One region of the Microbulbifer sp. YPW1 genome, then DNA from elsewhere that is predicted to be linked to it. Evidence: predicted binding sites of a transcription regulator. Region 1 holds the regulator's gene; each other region holds the start of a gene.

Region 1 (3,277 bases):
CGGAAGATGCCAATGCAGGCTATGGCACCCTGGCCGAGGAGATGCAGGACGCGGAGGATTCTGGCTTCACCAGCCCCCTCTTCTCACCCGCCCAGAGCGCTATCGATCGGCTGGAAGGCGAATCGTTTCCGGGGACCGACGAGGGCTTCTGAGGCCGCGGTCAAATCCGATTCAGGTTAACCGCGGCAAATGGGTTCTTTCGCTTCCCAAGGAAAAGAACGAACCCAAAATCCTGCGCTCGAACATGAAGCATCAACTTCTGCACACTACCGATATCGACCTCTCCGAATAGCAGGCACTGATCCTTGATCGGTTGCTCACCCTCAATCATCGCGCTCGCGAATATATTCGACAATGATTTCTGCCGCCTCATCGACGGTATCCACCAACCTGAACAGCTCGAGATCACTCGCATCAATGCAATTCCGCGCAAGCTGCGTATCCACCATCCAATTTACCAGGCCCGACCAGTACTGTTTTCCTACCAGCACAATGGGAAAGCGTCGGACTTTCTGCGTCTGCACCAGGGTTAGCGCTTCAAACAATTCATCGAGTGTGCCGTATCCACCCGGCATGGCGATAAAGCCCACTGCGTGTTTGACGAAAATAAACTTGCGCACGAAGAAATAGCGAAAGTTCAGGCTGATATCCAGATAGGGGTTTGGGGTCTGCTCAAAAGGCAGCTCTATATTGAGGCCGATAGAAGCGCCGGACTGAGTGAAAGCGCCGCGGTTGCACGCTTCCATTATTCCCGGACCTCCGCCGGTAATCACGGGGATACCCTCACTCGCCAACAGCTCACCAAGACGCATGGCCTGCTGATACTCGTTCGTATCTTCGGGAAACCTTGCACTGCCAAAAACCGTCACCGCGCCTTTGAGGGTAATCAGGCGTTCGATACCGTCGACGAGTTCCGATTGAATGCGCAGCACACGCCACGCTTCCGGCATTTTTGCATCCAGCATATGCCTTCTCCATTATCGCTATTCGCAGCCCTGCACGACTTAATCCAACCGTTGAGGCCTGCGGCCTGGAACTGCAGACATAAACCGCCTCAGGGCCATTCAAGTCTAGCAGTAATCAGGCGCCGCCCCCGGAAGATTGCGCACCCGCCAAATCTGTATATAATCACAGCAACTGTATATAAATACAGACACCGGACTCCAGGAACAGATGCCGGGAATAACTCCGGAAACAACAGGAACGCGCCCATGACAAATCTCACCGCCCGCCAGGCACAGGTACTGGAGCTGATCAAAAGTTACCTGGACGATACCGGTTACCCACCTACCCGGGCTGAAATTGCCCAGGAACTGGGCTTCCGCTCCCCCAATGCGGCGGAAGAGCACCTCAAGGCACTCGCGCGCAAAGGGGCCATCGAGATGGTTGCCGGTGCCTCGCGCGGCATTCGCATTCCCGACTATCACAGCGGCCTGCCGATCGTCGGCCGGGTAGCCGCCGGTAATCCGATCCTGGCGGAAGAGAATATCGAGGAGTACTGCGAGATTCCGGCAGAGTTCTTCCACCCTCCCGCAGATTACCTGTTGCGGGTTCACGGAATGAGCATGAAAGACGCCGGCATCCTCGACGGTGATCTGCTGGCCGTGCAGCGCACAGAGAACATTCGCAACGGTCAGATCGTGGTTGCACGTATCGAAGATGAAGTGACGGTGAAACGCTTCAAGCGCCGCGGAAATCAGGCAACCGTACAGCTGCTGCCCGAGAACGAGGACTTCAACGTTATTGAGGTAGACATGCGCGACAGAAACTTCGCGATCGAGGGGCTGGCTGTTGGCGTCATTCGCCAGAACCCCCTGTAATGGCACATGATTCGCCATAAACAGTAAAAAGCAGACATAAAAAAACAGGGCCATTGCCCTGTTTTTTTATGTCTGGCCAAAGTACAGGTATCCACTACCCGCAGCTTCCCGAAACTCGCAGGCTGCGTCAGTGGATGGTGTGCTCGGTAATATCCACTTCCTCTTCTTCGAAGGGTTCCGGCTCCAGCTCATTGATATCCTGTACCGCCTCGATGCCGGCCTCAAGCATGGCCCGCGCAATGGCAATCTTGTGCTCGCGCAGAAACTCGAGACTCTCCTCAGAGAAATGGATACGCACCAGCGGGTCCTCTTTGTGACCAGCGCGTCGCAGCGCTACATCACCATTGGACAACTCGATGATTTCGTAGGTCTCAGAAGACATTCATTTCTCCAATTACTTCTCAATTACCTCACACCGGCCACCCGCATATCCGAGAGCGCGACCAGGTACCGGGCGCGGCGTGATTTGAGGCCAGTGTAACACAGCGGCAAATGATTAATCAGTGGCGGGGCCGGGCAGGCTTGGCCCTCAACTGGGCCATTGATGGTGGGAGTTACCACTCCTGGCCGTGGGCACGCTGACGCTGGACCAGCTCATTCAGGGCCCGGAGCCACTCCTCAAGGGAATCCCGATTCAGGGCTTCGGGCGCGCGAGTATCCAGCTGCCGCACAGGGATCAGGCTTTGCGCACCGGTAGAATCCGCGGGCGACTGGACCGCGCCCCCGGCAGGATGCCACAGGGCCCGCCAGGCTGCTTCCAGCCCCTGGAACCAGCTGTCGGGATTCTCCGCCAGGCTGACCAGCTCGTTGACCTCGGCACTGAACTTGCCACGCGAGGCCACCAGCTGCGCCAGTGCATGCGCGGTTTCCGGCTCACCGCCGGGCGCAAAGCCCAGCTGCAACTGATGCCCCTGCTCCGCCAGAAACGCCCGGTAGGCGCGCCACAATTGCAGCAGCGCGCCCTGGCACAGGGCACTCTCATAGAGCGACTCCGGCGACAGCGGGTTGGACTGTTCCGCCGCTGGCGCAGGAGACTGAAGGATCAGCTGGCATCGACGCAGGGCCGATGCCACGGTACCCGTATACGGATTACTCACAGGGCAACCTACTTTGTCGGGGCTTTTTTGGCTGCAGCCTTCTTGGCCGGGGCCTTTTTCGCTGCGGCCTTTTTCTTGGCAGGTGCTTTTTTGGCGGCTGCTTTTTTCTTCGCGGGCGCTTTCTTGGCCGGTGCCTCTACCTGCCATTTACCGTCGCGATAGAAGGCCTTCCAGCCGGTCGCCTTGCCCTCTTCCTCACTCTGGACGTACTGCTCCTGAGTCTTGCGGCTGAAACGGACCACTGTGTCGCGACCCTCGTTGTCCTCGGTGGGAGCCGAAAACAGGAAGCTGTACTTGGGGTCAATCTCGTCTTTGTGCGGCAGCAGTTCCTTGATCAGCGGTGCGCGAGTCTCCCGGTTT
Region 2 (3,277 bases), 2.0 Mb from region 1:
GGTCGAGGGTTTTGTCGGTGCTCTCTTCGTCCAAGGCGTCGATCAGACTGAGAAAATTGGCCAGCGCGTTGCCAGCGCGGGCGGCGAGCACCTTCTGCTGCAACATCTTGGCCGCGGCATCCCACATGGAACTGCCGTGCTCGCGAGCGAACTCGCGCACCAGATCCACGGTGCGCACGCCGATCCCGCGGGTGGGGGTATTCACCACCCGCTCGAAGGAGGTATCGTCGTGACGGTTAGTGATCAGGCGCATGTAAGAAAGCGCATCTTTTACTTCTTTGCGCTGGTAGAAACTTAGTCCACCATAAATACGGTAAGGCAAAACATCGCGCAGAGCGCTTTCTAAAACCCGAGACTGGGCGTTAGAGCGATACAGGATTGCCACGCTGTCATGGCGATTACCGTCGCGCACCCAGTCCTGGATACGCTCGACAATAAAGCGCGCCTCGTCCTGTTCGTTGTAGGCGGAGTAGAGCGAGATAGGTTCGCCCTTGTCACCCTCGGTCCACAACTCCTTGCCGAGACGGCCGGAGTTGTGCGCGATGACCGCGTTGGCGGCGTTGAGGATGGTGCTGGTGGAGCGGTAGTTCTGCTCCAGGCGCACCGTCTGCACACCTTTCAGGTCGGCCTCGAAGTGCTGGATATTCTCGATCTTGGCGCCGCGCCAGCCGTAAATGGACTGGTCGTCGTCGCCCACCGCGGTGATACAGCACTGATCGCCGGCGAGCAGGCGCAGCCAGGCGTATTGAATGGTGTTGGTATCCTGGAACTCGTCCACCAGGATGAACGGGAAGCGGCGGCGATAGTGGGCGAGAATGCTGTCGTTGTTGAGCAACAGCTCGTGTGCGCGCAACAGTAGCTCGCCAAAATCCACCACCCCGGCGCGCTGGCAGGCCTCTTCGTAGGCGCTGTAAATCCGCACCATGGTCTGCAGCCAGGGATCGCCGGTCAGCTGGATATACTGCGGGCGGATGCCCTCATCTTTCTGGGCGCCGATCCACCACTGGGTCTCCCGCGGGGACCACTTCTTGTCGTCCAACCCCAGTTCGTTCTGCACCCGCTTGATCAGACGCAGCTGGTCGTCGCTGTCGAGGATCTGGAAGTTCTGTGGCAGCTTCGCTTCCTGCCAGTGGGCGCGCAGCAGGCGGTGGGCGAGCCCGTGGAAAGTGCCCACCCACATGCCGAAGGTATTTACCCCCAGCAGCTCCTCGATGCGCCCGCGCATCTCGCGTGCGGCCTTGTTGGTGAAGGTCACTGCCATAATGGAGTAGGGCGATGCCCCCTCCACCTGCATCAGCCAGGCGATACGGTGCACCAGCACGCGGGTCTTGCCCGAGCCGGCGCCAGCCAGAACCAGTTGATTGCCCGGCGGCGCCGCGACGGCTTCGCGCTGGGGGTCGTTGAGGGGGTCTAAGAGTTCAGATACGTCCATGGGGGCGGATTGTATCAGGGGTTTTGGGATAACTGGGTATATAAACAGGGTTTTGTGGTGCGCCCGAATAAGGTTCGGTGGCGGGCCTGCTACCGGATATAGCTTTGCGGGACACGCCGTGAACCCATCCCTGGGGGCTCGGCTGCGGCCGTCCTGGCCGCAGACGGTCCCGCAAAGCTATATCCGGTATCAGCCCCTTAGCATTCGAGTCCTGTCTGACTCGCAAAATTTGCCCAAAACTCAGAGACCCGAAGCGAAGGTGGTGGTGCCGGTGGGCCTATGCGGGACCTTCCGCGAGAGGGACCTCGCGGAAGAGCCCCCAGGGATGGGTTCACGGCGTGTCCCGCATAGGCCCACCGGCATCACTACCGCCACCAACGCCAAAACAAGCCAAGGCTCGCCAGCACCCCGCCATGCCGCTAAACTGCACAGCTTGAACCATAGAAGGTAGTGTCGTGAAGCCAGCGGAAGTCACGCAGCGGATCAGCGAACAGCTGAGCGCCATGCGGAAATCGGAGCGCAAGGTCGCCGAATACATCCTCGCCAATCCCGGCGAAATCATTCATATGCGGATAGTGGATCTCGCCACCGAAGCCCAGGTGAGTGAGCCCACCGTGGTGCGCTTCTGCCGCGCCGTCGGCTGTTCCGGCTTCCAGGAATTCAAGCTCAACCTGGCACAGCAACTGGCCTCCAGCCCCAGCTTCGGCCAGATCGCCGTTACCGAAACCGACACCATCGCCGAATACAAGCGCAAGGTCTTCGACTCCACCGTCGACACCCTGTTGAACGTGCGCGACAAGATCGACGGGCGCGCCCTGGAAGCGGCCGTGTCCGCCATCGCCGCCTCCAAGCGGGTGGAGTTCTTCGGCTTTGGCGCCTCCGGTGCGGTCGCTGCCGACGCCCAGCACAAATTTTTCCGCCTGCAGATGGCCACCGCCGCCCACTCCGACCACCACATGCAGAGCATGTCCGCCATGAGCATGCAGCCCGGCGATGTGGTGGTCGCTATCTCCCAGAGCGGTCGCACCTCCTCCCTGCTGCGTTCCATGGAAATGGCCAAACAGCAGGGCGCCACCGTTATCGGCCTCGGCCCCAGCGGCTCCCCCATGACCCGCCAGGCCAGTATCCCCCTGGAAGTGGATGTGGAAGAGGATATCGAGCTGTACACCCCGCTTTCCTCCCGCATCGCCCACCTGGTAGTGATCGACGTACTTGCCATCGGCGTCGCCCAGCGCAAGGGCCCCCAGCTGCAGGAACACCTGCTCAAGCTGAAAAAGGGCCTGTATAACTTGCGTGAGGAAAAGCACTGACCGGGACGCGAAATGCAGGGAAGCAGCAGCGAAGTGACAGAAAACGAGCGGAATGATTCCGATCTTGGCTTCAGCGAAAAGCGCCTGATCCTGATTGCCGCACTGCTGCAGGGGCTGGTGCTCTACGCACTGAAATCCTCGGCTGCGGTCGAAGCCTGGTCACCGGTGTGGCAATTCCTGTGTTACACCATCACCCTCGCCATCCCGCCACTGGTCATCATCAGCATTGCCCCGCGCCTGACCCACAGCTACTGGTGGATTATCGGCGGATACGCACTCCTGCTGGCACTGCTCGGGCTGTACCAGGGTTACCAGTGCACACCTGCAGACCAGATCCGCTGCGACTGGCCGGTGGAATTCTCCATCACCATGGCGATCGCCACGTTTATCCTCGCGTTTATGCTGCGCGCCAGCGCCACCGGCGTACAGCGCCTGAAGAAGCCCGAATACAGCGGTCTTTTCCACTACTCCTGGGACAACGCACTGACCGCAGCACTGACCCTGGTCTTCGCCGGTATCTTCTGGCTGATCCTGC
Region 3 (3,277 bases), 600 kb from region 1:
CCTGGCGGATACGCAGTGGTCCCTGCCCTCGCTGTACTCGCGAGCGGCAGAACACCTCGGTAAAACGCTGATCTGACTGATAATTGAGCTCCTGCAGGCGCTGCAGTACTGCATCAAAATCCGCGTGCGGATGCTTGGCAGCAAGTTTCTGGCGCAATTCCTGACAGGAATGTTCACGACGGGACAGCAATTCCAGTGCACTGCTGAATAGTGCCTGGAAGGCTTCGACGGGGGATGGGGTATCTTCGGGGGAATCTGTCGACGGCAAGCTTGCCCCGCCGCCGACAGTATCTTGGGGAAAAGACAAAATCAGTCTTCCGCGGCTTCCACTTCTTCCGCCGGTGCGGCGACTACGTCACCCAGAAGCTGGGCGCGCAGCTGGGATTCGATATCGTTGCGGATATCAACATTTTCCTTGAGGAACTTGACCGCATTGGCCTTGCCCTGGCCGATCTTGTCGCCCTTGTAGCTATACCAGGCACCGGCCTTGTCCACCAGGCCCATCTTCACACCGTAATCGACGATCTCGCCCAGCAGGTTGATCCCCTCGCCGTACATGATCTGGAATTCGGTCTGCTTGAATGGCGGGGCCACCTTGTTCTTGACCACCTTCACCCGCGTCTCGTTACCGACGACTTCGTCGCCCTCTTTTACCGAGCCGATACGACGGATATCCAGACGTACAGAGGAGTAAAACTTCAGTGCGTTACCGCCGGTGGTGGTTTCCGGAGAACCGAACATCACGCCGATCTTCATACGAATCTGGTTGATGAATACACACAGGGTGTTGGTATTCTTGATGTTACCGGTGAGCTTGCGCAGTGCCTGGGACATCAGTCGCGCCTGCAGGCCGACGTGGGAATCGCCCATTTCACCTTCGATCTCAGCGCGCGGGGTCAGCGCGGCAACGGAGTCCACAACCAGTACATCGACAGCACCGGAGCGCACCAGCATATCGGCCACTTCCAGGGCCTGCTCACCGGTATCCGGCTGGGATACGATCAGCTCGTCAACGTTGACACCAAGCTTCTCCGCGTAAATCGGGTCGAGAGCGTGCTCCGCATCTACAAAGGCACAGGTGCCGCCCTTGCGCTGGGCTTCCGCAATGACCTGCAGGGTCAGAGTGGTTTTACCAGAGGATTCAGGTCCGTAGATCTCAACAATACGACCGCGAGGCAGGCCGCCAATGCCGAGTGCCACGTCCAGGCCGAGGGAACCGGTGGAGATCGCGGGGATACGCACGCGCTCTTTATCCCCCATGCGCATGACGGTGCCCTTGCCGAACTGACGCTCGATCTGTGACAGCGCCGCCTGTAAAGCCTTGTCTTTGTTGGAATCCATGACCCTTCCCGTGTACTTGAAGATTGGTTATGGGAGGGAGCTTAGAGAAAAATTACTGTATAAGCAACCAGTAATCCGGAATTGATGGTCGGCGCCGGGAACTCGTTCCCGGTGCCTGAATTCAGAGATAGCAGGAATCAGCTGGTGCGGTGAGACTCCGCAATATCCAGCATGCCCTGCAGCGCCGCGACTACAGTCTGCGCCTGGATATCCGCGCGACTGCCGGTGAAATGCATACACCGAGCGTCCACCTTGACTGGCTCCTGGCCCTCGCCATGGGCCCAGGCGATCCAGACGGTGCCAACTGGTTTTTCCTCGCTGCCGCCATCGGGCCCGGCGATACCGCTCACCGCCACCGCCAGATTTGCATCCAGGCGGTTGAACACGCCCACGGCCATCTGCCGTACTACCGACTCGCTGACCGCACCGAGCTCCTCCAGATCTTTCTGGTCGACACTGAGAAATTCCCGTTTGATACGATCTGCATAGGACACCACCGAGCCCTCAAACCAGGCGGAAGCCCCTGCAACGGAGGTGATGGCCGCGGCGACGGCACCACCGGTACACGACTCGGCCGCAGTCACTTTCCAACCGAGGCTCTGAAGCGCGCGCCCCAGGCTGGCTGCCAATTGCCGGATTTCAGAATCCACACTCACTCCTTAGCCACAATCAACAGGTCATCACTCCGACCTATCAGCGTGGGCCCGAGTTTACGCAAACAGTAAATAACAGGCTAGATGGCCTCAATACGCCCACAGAGATGCGCGCGCCGGCTCTCCTCACCGGTGAGACTGAACCTCAGCAGATCGTCATCCCGGGTGTGCAGCAGGGAGACCTGCGAAGGCAGCAGCACCGGCTTTTTAAACTCGACACCGAAGCGAAACCGGTCAAACAGTGGATCGGCTGGGGCGGTCTTCTCCAGCGCCGCGAGACAGCGCGCCTTCAGCCACATACCGTGGGCGATGGCACGGGGAAAACCGAATAGTTTGGCCGTGGAGGCAAACAGGTGAATCGGATTCCTGTCACCGGAGACCCTGGCATAACGCCGGCCAATATCCGCCGGCACCGGCCACTCGACTGTTCCGTCGGGGTCAATGTCCCCGCGCTCGGCGAAAGACGCGCGGGTTGGCCGAACAGCGCCGCTGTGCGCAGCCCTCGCCAACAGGGTGCTTGCACATTCCCACACCAACTCGCCGGCCACGTAGACCCGGGTGCGGAGATCGAACTCATACCCCCGCTTCACGGCACTCGGGGCGCCCAGATCGCAGCGGATATCCAGTCGGTCACTTTCCTGCAAACGCCGGTACTGGCTGATCTGGTTGCGCACATGCACCACCCCCAGCACAGGAAAAGGGAAGGCATCGGAAACCAGCAATTTCAGATGCAGCGGCATAGCGAGTACGAAGGGGTATGTGGCGGGAACCGAGGGCCCGCTGCCAAAACCACAGACCTCGCGATACTCACGCAGTTGCGCACTGTCGATCGCCTGTTGCCGCAGTCGCACGGTAGCGAGCACCGCTTCGTCCCCGCCGGATACCTGGCGCCGCTTGCGCGCGGTGAGCGCACGGAAATAGAGCGGCAGCACTGCCGGACGGGCATTGAGTTGAATCTGTAAGGGCATAGGCCTGCTTGCTACTTCGGCTGCAGTGGAAAATCTGGGCATAAGACTGGTCAGTTCTGCATCATAAGTCGAATCCGGGCCACAGCGGTACCCCGCCGACCATTTTGCCTACCGTTGATGCCTGAAAAATGACAAAGCCCGGCAGGTGCCGGGCTTTGTTAAGGATAGCAATAAACCGGGGATCAGCTGCCGGGCAGTTCGGAAACGCCCATATTAAACAGGGTGAAGCCGAAGATATCCGCGTACTGCTCGATGGTCTTGGAGACCGGTGTGCCCGCGCCATGGCCCGCATTGGTCTCGATACGGATCAGGGTG

What was found. Region 1 encodes LexA, which represses DNA repair genes until DNA is damaged. Its sites were predicted from a motif close to ACTGTNTNTANANACAGT; they were not measured.
Region 2: the regulator LexA is predicted to act here: its motif matches at 1,464-1,481, upstream of uvrD (DNA helicase II).
Region 3: the regulator LexA is predicted to act here: its motif matches at 1,396-1,413, upstream of recA (recombinase RecA).

What each region holds. Positions count from the first base shown of each region.
Region 1 is NZ_CP055157.1:3,630,610-3,633,886, reverse strand. It holds gene HUW35_RS14765 (DUF6763 family protein) at 1-152, shown strand, start outside; gene HUW35_RS14760 (TIGR00730 family Rossman fold protein) at 324-965, opposite strand; gene lexA (transcriptional repressor LexA) at 1,212-1,820, shown strand; gene HUW35_RS14750 (hypothetical protein) at 1,948-2,202, opposite strand; gene HUW35_RS14745 (DUF6586 family protein) at 2,375-2,917, opposite strand; gene topA (type I DNA topoisomerase) at 2,926-3,277, opposite strand, start outside.
Region 2 is NZ_CP055157.1:1,598,550-1,601,826, reverse strand. It holds gene uvrD (DNA helicase II) at 1-1,432, opposite strand, end outside; gene hexR (transcriptional regulator HexR) at 1,888-2,742, shown strand; gene HUW35_RS06755 (DUF4153 domain-containing protein) at 2,755-3,277, shown strand, end outside.
Region 3 is NZ_CP055157.1:3,035,037-3,038,313, reverse strand. It holds gene HUW35_RS12330 (regulatory protein RecX) at 1-307, opposite strand, end outside; gene recA (recombinase RecA) at 310-1,341, opposite strand; gene HUW35_RS12320 (CinA family protein) at 1,479-1,991, opposite strand; gene HUW35_RS12315 (MaoC/PaaZ C-terminal domain-containing protein) at 2,075-2,962, opposite strand; gene HUW35_RS12310 (prolyl oligopeptidase family protein) at 3,145-3,277, opposite strand, start outside.